Regions from separate parts of the Kribbella lupini genome, predicted to be linked through region 1. Evidence: riboswitches for the same ligand, from Rfam matches in the RefSeq annotation. Region 1 holds a riboswitch; each other region holds the start of a gene.
What was found. A riboswitch is a leader RNA that binds a small molecule or an ion and turns the genes downstream of it on or off. The one in region 1 is predicted to bind cobalamin.

Region 1 (5,791 bases):
GTCGCCTGGCTGGACGAGGCCGTGCGGACCGTCGCGGCGCTGGACGAGGCTGCCGAGGACAACTACCTGCGGGCGCACGTCCTCGATGACGTTGCTACGGGCAACGATTTGCGATCCTCGACGGCCCGCGTGTTCGGTTCCAAGCCCGGCTCGTACGGCGCCGGCCTGCTGCCGCTGGTCGACGCGCGCAACTGGCGCACCGACGCCGAACTGGCCGAGGTGTACGCGGTCTGGGGCGGTTACGCCTACGGCAAGGACCTCGACGGCGCCGAGGCGCGCCCGTCGATGGAACGCGCCTACGCGCGGATCCAGGTCGCGGCCAAGAACGCGGACACCCGCGAGCACGACATCATGGACTCCGACGACTACTTCCAGTACCACGGCGGCATGGTCGCGATGGTCCGCCACCTGACCGGGTCGAACCCGAAGGCCTACATCGGCGACTCCGCCGTACCGGCCCAGGTCAAGACCCGCACGCTGGAGGAGGAGACCAAGCGCGTCTTCCGCGCCCGCGTCGTCAACCCGCGCTGGATGGCCGCGATGCAGCGCCACGGCTACAAGGGCGCCTTCGAGATGGCCGCCACGGTCGACTACCTCTTCGGGTACGACGCTACCGCCGGCGTCGTCGACGACTGGATGTACGAGACGCTGACGACGGAGTACGTCGCCAACCCCGAGGTCGCCGAGTTCTTCCGCAAGTCCAACCCGTGGGCACGGCACGGCATCGCGGAGCGGTTGCTCGAGGCGGCGCAGCGGGGGCTGTGGTCGGAGCCTTCCGAGGAGGCGCTGGAGACGCTGCGCACCGCCGTACTGGAGACCGAGGGTGACATCGAGGACCGCGGCTGATTGGGTAGTCGTATGGCTTCGCGGGTTCTGATCACCAATGACGACGGGTACCGGGCTCGGGGCATTCGGGCCCTCGGAGCGGCGCTGGCCGCGGCTGGGTACGACGTACTGGCTGTGGCTCCGCTGGATGACCAGAGCGGCGTCGGGTCGGCGCGGGCCGGGATGGTCGACCGGCCGATCCGGACGGCCTCGGAGACTGTTGATGGGGTGACCTACATCGGCGTCGACGGGACGCCGGCGCTGGCGGTGACACTCGCGCTGGTGGGGTCGTTCGGCGACGTGCCGGACCTGGTGGTGTCGGGGATCAACCACGGGCACAACATCGGCGTACCGATCCTGCACTCGGGCACCGTCGCGGCCGCGCTGACGGCCGCCGGGCAGGGGGCGTCGGCGATCGCCGTCAGCATCGACTCCGAGGACCCGAAGCATCTCGACACCGCGGGCGGCGTCGCCGCGCGGGCACTCGACTGGCTGGCGTCGGAGCCGGCTGGCACGGTCCTCACCGTGAACGTCCCCGATCGCCCGTTGGAAGAGCTGGAGGGCGTACGCCGGGCCCGGCTGGCGCCGATCGGGCGCTCGCGCATCGTCGGCGCTCAAGCGCCGACCGGTGAGCCGATGATCACCCTTGCCCCGCCGTCCGCCGGTGCGGAAGCCGACACCGACGAGGCCTTGCTCGCCGCGGGTTTCGTGACGGTCACCCCGATCGTGGGCATCCGCGAGGTCGACTCGTCGGCGGCGGCTGACTACTTGTCCCAGCATCTGGTTAAGGGCTGAGCCTCGCGTACTCACCCCGAACACGTCCCACCCGAGGTCGATCGGCCGTCGGCCACGCTCCAGCGGCTCGCCCTCTCGCGGCGGTCGACGAGCCGCCGTCCGTTCCCGCCGGGTGAGGTTGGTCTCCGGGCGGCGGGCCGACGGCGGGGATGTGGAATGATCGCCGGGACGGCAGGAGAGGAACACCGGTGACGGCCAGCACGGCCGGAGTCCGGGGCGGTCCCGCCACTGTGACCGGACGTGATCCGGAAGCCAGGACATCTCCCGCCGTCCGTCCGGAAACGCTTCTCCGCGGTCCGGGCGACCGTTGCCGACGCGGGCGTGGACACCCGCAGGACGAAGGGACCCACCGCCGATGCGGCCTGCTCCGACCTCGACCGGTTTTCCGTTCACCGCGGTGGTGGGGATGGACGACCTCCAGCTCGCCCTGATCCTGGCCGCGGTCTCCCCGGCCATCGGCGGCGTCCTGATCCGCGGCGAGAAGGGCACCGCCAAGTCGACGGCGGTCCGGGCGCTCACCGAGATCCTGCCGGCGGTGGACGTCGTCCCGAACTGCCGCTTCTCCTGCGACCCGGCGAACCCGGACCCCACCTGTCCGGACGGGCCACACGCGGCCGCCATCACGACCGTGGACAACCGCCCCGGAGACGGGGGGAGCGCCGCCGCGTCGCCGTCGAGCCGGTCGGCGGCGTCTCCCGCGCCCGGAGCCCCGCGTGAGGGCATCACGCCGGCTGAAGCCCTGGCGCCGTCCGGCGAAGGTGCGCCGCTGGGCCATCTTCCCGGATCCATCGCGTCGGGTTCCTCCGTGCCGACCTCCGTCTCCCGCCCGGCTCGGCTCGTCGAGCTGCCCGTGGGGGCGACCGAGGACCGCGTCCTCGGCTCGTTGCATCTCGAGAAGGCGTTGGCCGAGGGCGTCACGGCGTACGAGCCTGGTCTGCTCGCGGCCGCTCACCGCGGGCTGCTGTACGTCGACGAGGTCAACCTGCTGCACGACCACCTGGTCGACGTCCTGCTCGACGCCGCGGCGATGGGCCGCGCGACCGTCGAGCGCGACGGCGTCTCGGTGACGCACCCGGCGCGCTTCGTCCTGGTCGGCACGATGAACCCGGAGGAAGGCGAGCTCCGCCCGCAGCTGCTCGACCGCTTCGGCCTGACCGTGGACGTCGTCGCCAGCCGCGACCCCGCCGTCCGCGTCGAGGTGATGCGCGCGCGGCTGACGTACGAGGCCGACCCGGCCAGATTCGTGAGCCGGTACGACGGCGCGCAGCGCGAGCTCGCCGAGCGGATCGTCAAGGCGCAGAGCCTGCTCGCCGACGTGATCCTGACCGACTCGGCGCTGCGGCAGATCGCGGAGATCTGCGCCGCGTTCGACGTCGACGGGATGCGCGCCGACCTGGTCACCGCGCGCACGGCGGTCGCCCACGCGGCCTGGTCCGGGCGAACCGTCGTCGAGGTCGAGGACGTCCGCGCGGCGGCGAAGCTCGCGCTGCCGCACCGGACCCGGCGGAATCCGTTCGATGCTCCGGGGCTTGACGAGGATCGGCTCGATCAGGTGATCAACGAGAGCACGCCGCCGGAGGATCCGGACGACGATCCCGAGGGTGGGCCGGGGGGCGGCCCGGGCGGCGTACCCGACGGCGCGAGTCCGGAGGGGAGTTCCTCGGGCCAGGGATCGTCCGACCCAGGATCCGCGGACTCGGAATCCTCTGATCCGTCATCCTCGGCGTCGGACGGCCCGACGTCGTCCGCGGACCAGCCGGACAACGCCGAGCTCGACGGCGCCGACCAGGTCCCGCCCCCCGGCAAACCCGCCGACCCCGACAACCCGGGAAACCCGCAGAACGCGCTCTCCGGCGCCGCTCCCACCGGCGACGTCGCGACCAGCTCCACGCCGTACAAGGCTCGCCTCCTCAGCATCCAGTCGGCCGGCACCGGCGTCGCCGGCCGCCGCTCCCGCGCGATCACCGAGGTCGGCCGGGTCGTCGGTGACCGCGCCCGAGTCGGTCGCGAGTCCGGTCGTCCGCACCTTCTCGCCACGCTGCGCGCCGCCGCGCCGCACCAGCACACGCGCGGCCGTTCAGGACCTGGCCTCGCCGTCCGCGCCTCCGACGTACGGCTCGGGGTGCGCGAAGGGCGCGAGGGGAACCTGGTGATGTTCTGCGTCGACGCGTCGGGCTCGATGGGCACCAAGCGGCGGATGGGCGAGGTGAAGACCGCGATCGTCTCGCTGCTGCTCGACGCGTACCAGCGCCGCGACAAGGTCGGCCTGGTCACGTTCGCGCGCGCCGACGCGACGGTCGCGCTCCCGCCGACCGGCAGCGTCGAGACCGCCGTACGCCGCCTGGAGTCGTTGCCCACCGGCGGCCGGACGCCGTTGGCCGAGGGGCTGCTGCAGACCGCCGAGGTACTTCGGATCGCCGCGATCCGCGACCCGCGCCGGCGCCCGCTGCTGGTGCTGGTCACCGACGGCCGCGCGACGCACGGGGAGAGCGCGTTCGCGCGGGCTCAGCAGGCGGCCGGGTGGATCGCGCACCAAGGCATCCCGACGGTCGTCGTCGACTGCGAACCGCGGCGCGGCGTCCGCCTCGGCCTGGCCGCGGAACTGGCAACCACCTTGCGCGCCGAGTACCTCGATCTGGGAGAGGTTGCCGCGGGCAACCTCATTCGCGCGGTCACCGACCGGAGCGCCGCATGACCGCCAGCCGGACCGGGAAGGGAACGAACTGATGCCGCAGGGACAGCCGAGCGTCGTACCGAAGGACGGACTGACCACGCGGCAGCGCCGGAACCGGCCGTTGCTGATGGTGCACACCGGGGAGATGAAGGGGAAGTCGACGGCGGCGTTCGGGATGGCGCTGCGCGGCTGGAACCAGGGCTGGAACCTCGGCGTCTTCCAGTTCGTCAAGAGCGCGAAGTGGAAGGTCGGCGAGGAGAGCGCGTTCCGCGCGCTCGGGAAGTTGCACGAGGCAACGGGCGAGGGCGGCCCGGTCGAGTGGCACAAGATGGGCGAGGGCTGGAGCTGGTCGCGCAAGGCCGGCGCCGACGAGGACCATGCCGCGGACGCGCTCGAGGGCTGGCGTGAGATCCAGCGCCGGATCGCGGCCGAGACGCACGACCTCTACGTGCTGGACGAGTTCACGTACCCGATGAAGTGGGGCTGGATCGACGTCGACGAGGTGGTCGATACGCTCGTCAACCGCCCCGGTCACCAGTATGTCGTGATCACCGGCCGCAACGCCGACCAGCGGCTGCTCGACGCCGCCGACCTGGTCACCGAGATGACCAAGGTGAAGCACCCGATGGACGCGGGCCAGAAGGGCCAGAAGGGAATCGAGTGGTGATCCCACGGATCGTCGTCGCCGCCCCCGCGTCGGGTGCCGGCAAGACGACGGTCGCGGTCGGCCTGATGGCGGCGCTGCGCCGCGCCGGGCACACCGTGGCCGGCTTCAAGGTCGGCCCGGACTACATCGACCCCGGGTTCCACGCCGTCGCAACCGGCCGCCCGGGCCGCAACCTGGACGCGATGCTGTCCGGCGAGGAACGCGTCGCGCCGCTGTTCGCGCACGGCGCGGCCGGCGCCGACATCGCCGTCGTCGAGGGCGTGATGGGCCTGTACGACGGCGCGCTCGGCACCGAGGGGTTCTCCTCGACCGCGCACGTCGCGAAGTTGCTGCAGGCACCGGTCGTGCTGGTCGTCGACGCGTCCGCGGCCGGCCGCAGCGTCGGCGCGGTGGTACAGGGGTTCGTTGCCTACGACACCGGTGTGCGGATCGTCGGCGTGATCCTGAACAAGGTCGGTACGGATCGGCACGAGGCGGAGGCCCGGGCGGGCGTCGCGCCGACCGGCGTACCGGTACTGGGCGTGCTGCGTCGGGACACCCGGCTGACCGTGCCGAGTCGGCACCTGGGACTGGTGCCTGCCGACGAGCAGCGGGAGCAGGCGGCGGCTGCTGTGGATGCTGCGGCCGAGCTGGTCAAGGCCGGCGTCGATCTGGAGGCCTTCGTCGCCGCGGCTGCCGCTGCCAGTCCTCTGGAGACGGTGGCGTGGGACCCGGCAGCCGAGGTGACTCCGGCACCGGAGGGCCGACCGGTGGTTGCTGTGGCCGGGGGACCGGTGTTCTCCTTCCGCTACACCGAGACGGCTGAGCTGCTGACTGCTGCCGGTGCCGAT
Region 2 (5,791 bases), on a different contig from region 1:
GGAACGTGGTGGGCTCGTCGAGGAGCATCGTGTCGGCGTTCTGGGCCAGGGCGAGTGCGATCCAGACGCGTTGGCGTTGGCCGCCGGAGAGTTGGTCGAGGGAGCGGTCGGCCAGGTCGGCGGTGCCGGTGGCGGTGAGGGCTTCGGTGACGACCTTCTCGTCCTCGGGGGTCCACTGGCGGAACCACCGCTGGTGCGGATGGCGCCCGCGGCTGACGAGATCGGCGACGGTGATGCCTTCGGGGGCGACCGGCTGCTGCGGGAGGAGGCCGAGCTGCGTGGCCAACTGCCCGCCGGGGACACGGCGTACGTCGACGTCGTCCAGGTAGACGGTTCCACCGCGCGGCACCAGCAGGCGGGCGAGGCCGCGGAGCAGCGTGGACTTGCCGCAGGCGTTGGCGCCGACGATCACGGTGAGCTTGCCCTGCGGGATGTCGACCGACAGGTCGTGCACGACCGGCGTTCCGTCGTACGCGAGGGTGAGGTTCTCGGAGCGCAGCATGGTCATCCTCCTCGGCCGACGCGGTTGGCTCGGGCCATCAGCAGCAACAGGTAGGGCGCGCCCAGGAACGCCGTGACGACGCCGACGGGCAACGGGATCGGCGCGAACAGCTCGCGCGCCACGAGGTCGGCGGCGACGACCAGCAGCGCGCCGATCGCGCCGGCGGCGAGCAGACCGGCAGCGCGTTCGGCCAGCAGCCGGCGGGCGATCTGCGGAGCGACCAGCGCCACGAAGCCGATCGGGCCGGCCGCAGCGGTCGCCAGGGCGGCGAGGCCGACGCCGATCGCGATCAGCAGTCCGCGCGACAGCTCGACCCGTCCGGCCAACGTGCGGGCGAGATCGTCGCCGAGCTCGAGCAGGCGCAGTTGCCGCGACGCGACCACGGCGGCGGGAAGGAGGACAAGCAGCGTGAGCCCGATCATCCACACCTCCGGCCAGGACCGCCCGGCCAGACTTCCGGACAGCCACATCAGCGCGCTCTTCGCGGTGTAGATGTCGGCCAGGGTCAGCAGGTACGCCGTGAGCGAGCCGATGATCGCGGTGACGCCGATCCCGACCAGCACCAGCCGATAGCCCGCGATCCCCCGCTTGAAGGCGAACAGGTAGATGGTGATTGCTGTGAGCAACGAACCGCCGAGCGCGCCGACCGGCAGCCAGAACGGGCTCGCGCCGAGGAGCGTGATCACCACGACCGCGGCCAGCGCGGCGCCGGCGTTGATGCCGATCAGGTCGGGGCTTACCAGCGGGTTGCGCGCGAGCCGCTGGAAGATCGCACCCGACACGGCGAACGCGAACCCGACGCCTAGGCCGACGAGGACCCGGGGCAGCCGGTTGTTCACCACCACGTCGGTCATGATCAGCGACCCGTCGCCCGCGAGCGTGCCGAGCACCTGCGCGAGCGGGATCTCGTAGTCTCCGACGGTCAGCGAATAGGCGCCCACGGCAACGGCCACCAACAGCGCGACAACCAGGACCACCACGCCGCCGAGATCCACCCGGCCCGACAGTGGACCGATCCGCACGGCCCGGCTCACAGCTCAGCCAGCCGTTGCCGTCGGACCAGCGCGATGAACAGTGGAGCACCCACCAGTGCGGTGATGATCCCCACCTGCAACTCGTCCGGCCGAACCACCAAGCGGCCGATGACGTCCGCGACCAGCAGCAGCGTCGGTGCCAGGACGAGTGAGTACGGGAGGATCCAGCGGTAGTCCGCGCCGACGATCGCCCGGGCGACATGCGGTACGGCGAGGCCGACGAAGCCGATCGGCCCGGCCATCGCTGTCGCCGTACCGGCCAGGAGCATGATCGCGACCCCGGCGAGCACTCGCACCCACCCGACGCGCGTGCCCAGCGTCGTCGCCAGTTCCTCACCCAAGGCCAACTGGTTGAGGGATCGCCCCAGCACGAGCGACAACACGATGCCTATAGCAACGAACGGCAGCGCCTGACCGACGATCGGCCCGGTCGCCAGGGTCAGCGACCCGACCACCCAGAAGCGGAACTCGTTCAGCGTCGACAGATCGAGCAACGTCGCCGCCGACGTGACGGAGCCGAGCATCGCCGACATCGCCGCGCCGGCCAACGCCAGCTTGACGGGCGTCGCGCCGCCGCGCCCGAGAGCGCCGACGAGGTAGACCACGACGGTCGCCACCAGCGCGCCGCCCATCGCGAACCACACGTACCCGGTCAGGCTCGTCACCCCGAAGACCCCGATCGCCGCGACCACCGCGACCGCGGCTCCGGCGTTGACGCCGAGAATCCCCGGATCGGCCAGTGCGTTGCGTGTCACGCCCTGCATCAACGCACCGGCCAGTCCGAGCGCCGCGCCCGCCATCAGGCCGGTCGCGGTCCGCGGCAGGCGCAGGTACCGGATGACTCGATCCGTGTCCGACCCGGTGAAGTCGGCCGCCGCGAGATAGACGTCCCGCGGCGCGAACCACTCCGTCCCGGCGAGCAACGACAGCAGCACGGCCGCCAGCAGTACGCCGAACGCGACCACGAGGCCGCCACCCTTCGTCAGCCCGTGCCGCAGGAGACCCCGCGAACCACCGGCTCCCCGCGGATCGTCAGCACCTGACCTGCCACCCGCCCGGCCCTCGGCTCCCGAGCGGCCGTCCACGACCTCGGCGGTCACTTGACCAGGTCGGGATGGATGATCTTCGCGATCAGCTCGGTCGAGTGCGCACCACGGACACCCGCCGAGTGATGCGCGAACAACCACGGCACAACCTGCTTGTTCCTGACGGCTTTCAGGTTCGCGAACGCCGGGTTCTTCAGCAGCTTGTCGACATCCGGCTGCCCTTGGGTCTCGGTCAGCGTCGCGTCGCAGCACGCACTGATCAGGACGTAGTCCGGATCAGCCTTGATGAACTCCTCGACGCTGATCTTCACGTTCCGCTTCGAGGTCAGCCCCGCGAACGCGTTCACCCCGCCGGCCTGCTTGATCAGTACGGTGCCGAAGTCCGGACCACCGGACACGGTCATCCCGCCGCCCTCGAGCCCGGGCCGCACGATGGCGACCGTCGGCCGGTCCGCACCCTTGACCTTCGCCTCGACCGCGGCGATCCGCGCCTTCTGGTCCGCGATCACCTGCTCGGCCTGGTCGCTTGCGCCGAACAACTTCCCGAGGTCGCGCAGATCGGCGTACACGTTGTCCATCGAGACCGTCGACGGGTCGATCGCCTCGTCGCCCTTGCCGTCCGCGGTTGGGCAGAGCGGACTGAAGATCCAGGTCTGCACGCCGAGGTCCGACAACGACTTGCGGCTGCCGAAGCTGCCGTCGCTGCCGGCCGCGCTGAAGATGTCGTTGAAGCCGGACAGCACGAAGTCCGGGTTCAGGCTGAGCAGCTCCTCGCGGCTCGGCATGTTCTTGTAGTACTTGCGGCCCTGCTGCGCACCGGCGTACTCGGGCAGCGGCTCGGAGTCGAGGAACGCGGTGCCGACCAGGCGGTCGGAGATGCCGAGCGCGTGCGCCAGCTCGATGGCCGGCTGGTACGCCGCGAACACCCGCTTCGGCGGGCCGTCGACGGTGACGTCGAGCCCGCAGTTCTTCACGGTCGTCGCGCTCGCGCTCGGGCCTTCGGCGGCGCCGGCGGTGCCGCAGGCGGCGACCAGGGACAGGAAAACGGCAGCAAGCACTGCCTGGGGTACGACGGCCATGGCGACCGTTCCTCCAACACCTCGTGGACGGGACGCGTCGTGGCCGGTCTCCTGGCTGACGGGACGACCGCATCCGCCGAGCTGACCTTCCCAGCCCTTCCGGGCCAGTGGTCTCACACCTGGTGAACGCTCCGCGGACAATCCCGATCACAGTGGCGAGGGCCGCGCCGGTACTCCACCGGCTTCCCGAACACCACGACCGCCACACGGTAACCCACGGTGCGACCGAGTCGCAGCACGCGGTCCACCAGCGGCGGCCTTCGCCCGACCGGTGTCAGCGCGTGTAGAGCGGCGAGATCGCCAGCGCGAACGTGACCATGTCGTCGGTTTTCACCGCGTTGCCGGGCACCGGAACGAGGTCGGCGATCTTGTCGGTCCCGACGCGGATCGTGCCGCGCCCGGTGGCGGTGTCGACGTACCCCTCGTCGCCGAGCGGGACCGACTGCGACGTGGGGGCCTTGCGGACCGCGGCCATCGCCGCTGCGGCGTCGGGAACCCGCCGGGCGGTCGTGTAGAGCACGGAGGTCGCGGTGATCCAGCCGCAGACGATGTCACCCGCGGCCGTCTGGCTGTCGCGGCGGGCCGTGGCCACGGTACCCATCACCTTGGCGGCCGCGTTCGTCCCGCGGTCGCACTCCGTCCGGGTGATCAGCGGCGCCGCTTCCGGGAGCCCGGCGGCCTGACGCGCCGCCTCCTGCGCCAGTACGACGTACTTGGTCGGCGTCGCAGCCGGACCCTCGACCTTGTAGAGCCGCGTCCCCAGCAGGAACACCGCGAACTTGCTCGTCCCGTAGCCGCCCTGCCCGACGGCGATCGCCCGCGCCGGCTCGCTCTTCGTCGCGGCGTACGCCTTCTGCGCGGCCGTCAGGTCGGCCTTGGTCACCGGCAGCACCGACACCCCGAGCCGAAGCGCGGGCCCGTCCGGATTCGTGCTCAGGCCCAGCTGGCAGATGTCGTAGCTGGGCAGGCCGATCTCGGCCGGCACGGGCTCCTTCTGGATCGTCACCGACGGCACCGCCAGCGTGGTCTGCACCAGCGACTGGTCCATCCGTACGCACAACGTGTCCGCGACCTGCGCCGTCGGCGGCAGGCTCGGCGTCTCCGACGGAGTGGCCGAAGGCGTCTCGGTCGGCGGCGTACTGACCGAGACCAACGGCGGCACGTTCGGTGCCGTCTCGTTGTTCCCGCCCCCACAGCCCGCCAGAGCCAGTACGGCGGAGACAGCCGTGACCGCGACGGCAGCTCGGTTCCGCATTCCGACTCCTCGTGACTGCTCGGTGACAAGGTCTCCGACTGTAGACGCTGCCACCGACGTCCGCGGGCTCAGGAGGTGGGTGCGGGCTCCCAGTGGACGACCTTGACCTGCGTCATCTCGTCCAGCAGCTCAGGCCCGTAGCCGAAGCCGGAGCCACTCGCGCGGCGCGGCTGGGCGGCCCCACCGGGCGCACCGCCGAAGACGGCGTTGATCTTGACCGTTCCGACCGGCAGCTCGCGCCACGCGCGCTGAGCGTTCGCCTGGGAGCCGGTGAGTACGGTCGCGGCCAGCCCGTACTCGTCGTCCGCAGCCAGCCGCAGGGCTTCGTCGAAGTTGTCGACGACGGTCACCGGAGCCACCGGGCCGAACGTCTCGGTCCGCATCACGTCCATCCCCGGCGTACAGGAGGTGAGCACCGTCGCCGGGTAGTGCGCGCCCGGACCGTCCGGGAGCTCGCCGCCGGTCAGCAGCTCGGCGCCACTCTCGACGGCCTGCAGGACCTGCCCGTGCACGCCTTCGCGGTGCCGACGGTCGACCAGCGGAGCCAGTGCGCGCGACTGCGCCTCGGCGGTCAGCGCAGTCAGGAACGGGCCGGCCACCGCGCGGTGCACGTAGATCCGCTCGACGGCGACACAGATCTGACCCGAGTTGGCGAACGCGCCGAGCGCCGCCTGACCAGCGGCCCAGATCGGGTCGACGCCCTCGTCCACGATCAGCGGGTCGTTCCCGCCGTTCTCCAGCAGCGCCTTGCCACCGGTCGCGGCGACGGCCGCGGCGATCGACCGGCCGGCCGCCGTACTGCCGACGTGGGCCACGACGTCGACGTCGGGTCGCGCGGCCAAGGCGGCACCGACCGAACCGTCGCCCTGCACGGT
Region 3 (5,791 bases), on a different contig from region 1:
CGTACAGCTCGCGCAGGTCGGCCGGGATCCGCTCGATCCGGCTCAGCACGCCGTCGTGGTACTTCAGGTCCGAAACCATCACTTGGTCCCACAGCCCGCGCGCCTTCAGGTCGGCGACCAGGTACGGGTTCGCGACGGTGAACTCACCGGACATGTTCGACTTCACGAACAGGTTGCTGTACGTCGGCTCGATGGACTGGCTCACCCCGCAGATGTTGGAGATCGTCGCGGTCGGCGCGATCGCCAGCACGTTGGAGTTGCGCATGCCGTCCTGCAGCACCTTCGCGCGCAGCGCCTCCCAGTCGAGCGTCCGGCCGGTGTCGAGCTGGACGTCACCGTTGCGCGCCGTCCGCAGCAGCTCGAGCGAGTAGATCGGCAGCACGCCCTGGCTCCACAGCGATCCGTCGTACGACTCGTAGGTCCCGCGCTCGGCCGCGAGCTCGGTCGACGCCTCGATCGCGTGGTAGCTGATCGCCTCCGTCGAGACGTCGGCGAACGCGACGGCGGCGTCGGAGGCGTACGGGATGCGCAGCGCGAACAGCGCGTCGGCGAAGCCCATCAGGCCGAGGCCGACCGGGCGGTGCCGCTGGTTCGCGCGCTCCGACTCCGGCGTGGTGTAGAAGTTCACGTCGATCACGTTGTCGAGCATCCGGACCGCGGTCTTCACCGTGTCGCGCAGCAGTTCGGCGTCGAGACCGGTCTCGGTCAGGTGGGCGACCAGGTTGACCGAGCCGAGGTTGCAGACGGCGGTCTCGTCGACGGTCGTGTTCAGCGTGATCTCGGTGCACAGGTTGGACGAGTGCACCACGCCGTCGTGCTGCTGCGGGGACCGCAGGTTGCAGGCGTCCTTGAAGGTGATCCACGGGTGACCGGTCTCGAACAGCACGGTCAGCATCCGGCGCCACAAGTCGACGGCCTTCACTCGGCGGAACACCCGGATCTCGCCACGATCGGCGGCGGCCTCGTAGTCCTCGTACGCCGCCACGAAGGCCGCGCCGTACAGGTCGTGCAGCTCCGGCACCTCGTCGGGGGAGAACAGCGTCCACTCGCCACCGGCCTCGACCCGCTGCAGGAACAGGTCGGGCACCCAGTTCGCCGTGTTCATGTCATGGGTGCGCCGACGCTCGTCCCCGGTGTTCTTGCGCAGCTCCAGAAACTCCTCGATGTCCACGTGCCAGGTCTCGAGGTACGCACAGACCGCGCCCTTACGTTTCCCGCCGTTGTGAGCCAGCCCGGCGACGGTCATGTACGACTCGTCGACCTCCACTTCGAGGTCGTGAACGACTGGGACCGTCGCGGTACGCCGGACGTCGCGAACGCGGGAGAACACCATGCCCTGGTGGCTGATCCAGTTGTGCTTCCGGATCGGGGCGACGCCCACCAGCTCGGCGATCGAAGAGACGGCTGGAATTCGTAGGTCGAAGGTTTTGACCGGTTTGGTGAAGGTGATGACAGATCCGTCGGAGCGCCGGCCCTCGTGCGCCCCTTCACGGATCCGGTACTGACCTGCTGTCGGAACGCCCAAACGAAGCAACTGGTAGCGCAGGCCGACGGCGAGTCGCTGCGACGTGCTCGTGAAGTAGATCTCCTGGCCACGGGACACCCCACCGTCCGTCTCCAGCAAACCCCGGACGAGTGCGAGTGTCTGCGGACGCGGTAGGTGAGCGAACCGTCGAGAGATGTGCTTGTGGTGGAGTTCGTCGTACAGATCGTCGGAGGTGAACGGCAGGGTTGCCTCGCCCTGGCCGGTGATACGTCCCGTGATCGGGTCCCTGAGAGCCCCGCGTCCGGAGGCCCAGTGAATTTGGCGGTAGGTGTCCGCCCGCCCGGTTTCCCAGAAATGAATCTGCCGTGCGGTCAGGTACTCGCGAACGAACGACAGGTGTGTGTCACGCTGTGGGTTGCCGGACACACCCCACTGGCGGCCCTGTTTCGACAGATGGCCGTCGCCCAGCAGGATGCCGTACAGGCGGGCGTCCTCCTCGGTCAGCCCCGGGACCGGAACGACGTCCCGGGGGATCACCTGCCCTACGTAGTCACCCTTGCTGAGCATGCCGGCCTCGACCCACGTCGCCTGCACCTTCTTCTTGGCCAGCCAATCGATGGTGCGCTCATTGCTCTGCTCCATCGGAACGCCTTGGATCGCGTAGAAAGGATGGCCGGCGGTCACCACGAGCGGATCGATCGAGTGCTTGACGTCAAGCTCCACCATCGGATCGTTCTGGTCGTAGGTGAAAGTCTTGGTGACTTCGCGGTAGAAGCCGCTGGCGCCCAGTACCAGCTCTCCGACCGCGATTTCACTGATTGGCGTCGGTCCTGCTGCGGCGTACACCAGAGTCTGCGGAGCGAAGCATTGGTTCACTGCGACGGCGGTGTCGTTGGCGATCTTCAGGAAGGGGACGACGCCCTGGGACTCGCCGCTGGTGCCGCGGATCTTGGCGCCGATGCCGCGGACGGGGGTCCAGTCGTTGCCTAGGCCGCCGGAGTACTTGGCCAGGAGGGCGTTGTTGCGGATGCCGGTGAAGATGCCGGACAGGTCGTCCTGGACGGTGGTGAGGAAGCAGGACGACAGCTGCGGGCGGGTGGTGCCGGAGTTGAACAGCGTGGGCGTCGACGACATGAAGCGGAACGAGCTGAGCAGTTCGTAGAACTCCAGTGCGCGGGCCTCGCGGTCGTCCTCCTTGAGGGCCATGCCCATCGCGACGCGCAGGAAGAACGCCTGCGGCAGCTCGAAGCGGACCTTGTCGATGTGCAGCAGGTACCGGTCGTAGAGGGTCTGCAGGCCGAGGAACGCGAAGTCCAGGTCGCGCTCGGGCTTGATCGCCGCGGCCAGGCGGGCGAGGTCGAAGGTCGCCAGCTCGGGGTCGAGCAGGCCGGCCTCGATGCCGACGGAGACGTAGCGCGGGAAGTACTCGGCGTACGCCGTGCTCATGTCGGCCTGGGTCGCCTGCCGGGGTTGGCCGTGCACGCGACCGAGCGTCTCGCGGCGGATCTGGTCGAGCAGCAGGCGCGCGGCGGCCTGGCTGTACTGCGGCTCGGTCTCGACGTACGACCGGGCGGCCATCACCAGGGCGAGCTCGACCTCGTGCTGGGCGATGCCGTCGTAGCAGGAGCCGAGGGTCTCGTCGAGGATCTGCTCGGGGTCGACGGCGTCCAGGCCGGCGGCCGCCTCGGCGATGACGAGTCGGAGACGGTCGACGTCCAGTGGCGCTGTGCTGCCGTCGACGGCACGGACAGTGACGACCGGCCTCTCGGTGACACCGGCCGGGTCGGCCGGCGTACGGGCTTTGGTGCGCTCTTCGCGGTACAGGACGTAGGCGCGGGCGACCTGATGCTCTCCCGCGCGCATGAGGGCCAGCTCGACCTGGTCCTGGATGTCCTCGACCTGGACGCTGCGGCGTGAGTCGCCGCGGCTGGTCAGAGCCGTGACGACGCGGTCGGTCAGGTCGGACACCAGGTCGCGGACGCGGTGGCTGGTGCCGGCCTCGGCACCTTCGACGGCCAGGAAGGCCTTGCTCATCGCGACCGCGATCTTGGTCGGGTCGAACGTGGTGCTGGTGCCGTCGCGGCGGACGACGGTCAGCTGGGACGCCGACGCGTCGGGCAGGGGGCCCGGTGCGGTCGGCGACGAGGACGAAACGATGGTCACAAGCGCACTCTCCACGCGAGTTCCGGAGGACCAGGACCCGTGCGAGAGCGCGCGACGCAAGGCAGTACGGCGAGTACGACTGCCTTGACGTCCACCGACCCACCCACGAGGTCTCGGACCAACGCGTACCGGCGGTACGCGCACCGGTGGCAGGTACTCGGACTCGCGGACGACTTGTCCGCTCACCGTTGCGGGGCAGCTCCGGACTCGCACCGGATTCCCCTGTTGCCTCCACCCGGCCGCGCTTCGTCGCGTCGTCCGGGCAGAACCACCAGCACGCAGAACATTAGCGCCGGACCACGACATGTAGTGTCTCGACGCGCCGCGTGTCGCATATTTAGTGGTTTCAGGCGGCCAGCGCATGCAGATCCTGGAGCGTCATGATCTCCGAGCCATGGTGGATCAGCTCCCGGTTCAGCCGCAGGACGACGTGGCCGAACGGCTCCGCGGCGTCCAGCTCGGTGGCCTGGCTGAGGCCGACGGTCATCACCTGGTCCTCCTCCAGCCCGGCGATCGACTCCTGCCAGGCGTCGACCCAGTAGGTCAGCCAGGCGACCGCGTCCCGGGCGTTGCCGTGCAGCGTGATGTCGGTGCGGCCCTGGAGCTTCTCGCCGAAGGTCCACTCCCAGCGCTCGAAGAACGTCTCGGTCAGGTGGGCGATCAACCAGGCGATCGTCCGTGGCCCGCGATGGTCCGGTTCGTCCGGCCACTGCGCCACCCACTCACCCGACCCGAGCGAGCGGAACCGGCCGGCGTGCCGTCGCCGGACGACGGTCAGCGCCTCCGCGCTCGGTCGCCAGAAGTACTCGTCGTCGGTGAGTCTGGCCAGTCGCTGGGCGAGCACCATCCAGCTGAAACCGAGCTGGCCCCGCACCATCGCCATCGCCGACGGTCGCTCCAGGATGTCCCAGTCGAACGGTTCCGGCATCACAGATCCTCACGCTCCCCGATTCCCCGCGGTTTGTCCTTGCGTCGAACATGTGTTCGAATTGTGGTCGAGCGGACGCCGGAAAGTCAATCAGCACAGCGTGTCGGTGCTGGTGCTTCCGGTGGTCGAGTGCTATTGCGGGCGCGATCGGGGAGATGGTGCTGAGTGAGACCCAACCGTGATTACTCAGCGTGGCCGACGGGAGTAGAGTCACGCTGGGTGAGCAGAGCTGGGGGAACGCGCTCGGGACGTCCGGGCGCACAGCGGCTGCTCACGGGACTGCTTCCGAGGGGGAAACTCGTGTCGCCGGGTGAGCGGAAATGAGCCTGAGTGGGGATGCCTGGACCTGGGCCTGGAGAGACTGGGAGGACGAGGACCGGAGCAGGCGACAGAGGGAGAAGCCGGTGACGTTGGAGGCCGACGAGCTGGCGCGGGTGGCCGCGAACGAGGCGGACTGGGACGCGCGGGCTCCGCTGCACGCGGCGAGCGAGTTCTACGAGCGGCCGGCGGAGTTCTGGTTCGCCGACTACGAGTGGGACGACCTGGGGGAGCTGGGCGGACGTGATCTCGTGCACCTGCAGTGCCACCTGGGGACCGAGACGATCGCCTTTGCGCGCAAGGGCGCGAAGACCTTCGGGCTCGATCTGTCGGGGCGGTCGCTGGACGAGGCGCGGCGGCTGGCCGATGACGCCGGCGTCGGGATCGAGTACGTGCGGGCCAACGTGTACGACGCGGCGGAGGCGCTCGGGGGACGGCAGTTCGACGTCGTCTACACCGGGAAGGGCGCGCTCTGCTACCTGCCTGACCTGACGAAGTGGGCCGAGGTCGTCAGCGGTCTGCTCAAGCCTGGTGGGTTCGTCTACCTCGTCGAGTTCCATCCGCTGCTGAACGCACTGCGGCCGATGGGGTCGCCGGGGGAGTCGGACGAGCTGGTGCTGCGGCACGACTACCTGGAAGGGCGCGGCGCGATCGCGCACGAGTCGACCGTCACGTACACCGGCGACGAGGTGCCGGGCCGCAACACCAGCTACGAGTGGATGCACGGCCTGGGCGAGGTGGTCACCACGCTGTCGGCCGCGGGCTTGCGGATCGACAGCCTGCGCGAGTCCGAGGTGCTGCAGTGGCCGCGCTGGTCGTCGATGGTGCAGACCCCCGAGGGCTGGTGGCGCTTGCCGGACGAGGCGCCGCGGATCCCGTTGCTGTTCGCCCTGAAA

Region 2: it holds a riboswitch for cobalamin, as region 1 does, so the genes downstream of both, ABD235_RS20870 (ABC transporter substrate-binding protein) here and ABD235_RS05430 (magnesium chelatase subunit D family protein) in region 1, are expected to answer to the same signal.
Region 3: it holds a riboswitch for cobalamin, as region 1 does, so the genes downstream of both, ABD235_RS38775 (ribonucleoside-diphosphate reductase subunit alpha) here and ABD235_RS05430 (magnesium chelatase subunit D family protein) in region 1, are expected to answer to the same signal.

Annotation. Positions count from the first base shown of each region.
Region 1 covers NZ_BAAANC010000001.1:1,196,453-1,202,243, forward strand. The annotation lists gene cobN (cobaltochelatase subunit CobN) at 1-846, shown strand, start outside; gene surE (5'/3'-nucleotidase SurE) at 859-1,620, shown strand; cobalamin riboswitch at 1,768-1,903, shown strand; gene ABD235_RS05430 (magnesium chelatase subunit D family protein) at 1,976-4,315, shown strand; gene cobO (cob(I)yrinic acid a,c-diamide adenosyltransferase) at 4,347-4,961, shown strand; gene ABD235_RS05440 (cobyrinic acid a,c-diamide synthase CobB) at 4,958-5,791, shown strand, end outside.
Region 2 covers NZ_BAAANC010000002.1:1,574,880-1,580,670, forward strand. The annotation lists gene ABD235_RS20855 (ABC transporter ATP-binding protein) at 1-502, opposite strand, end outside; gene ABD235_RS20860 (FecCD family ABC transporter permease) at 505-1,524, opposite strand; gene ABD235_RS20865 (FecCD family ABC transporter permease) at 1,533-2,636, opposite strand; gene ABD235_RS20870 (ABC transporter substrate-binding protein) at 2,633-3,661, opposite strand; cobalamin riboswitch at 3,686-3,874, opposite strand; gene ABD235_RS20875 (hypothetical protein) at 3,936-4,916, opposite strand; gene ABD235_RS20880 (aldehyde dehydrogenase family protein) at 4,985-5,791, opposite strand, start outside.
Region 3 covers NZ_BAAANC010000006.1:62,027-67,817, forward strand. The annotation lists gene ABD235_RS38775 (ribonucleoside-diphosphate reductase subunit alpha) at 1-3,649, opposite strand, end outside; cobalamin riboswitch at 3,781-3,937, opposite strand; gene ABD235_RS38780 (DinB family protein) at 3,996-4,577, opposite strand; gene ABD235_RS38785 (class I SAM-dependent methyltransferase) at 4,982-5,791, shown strand, end outside.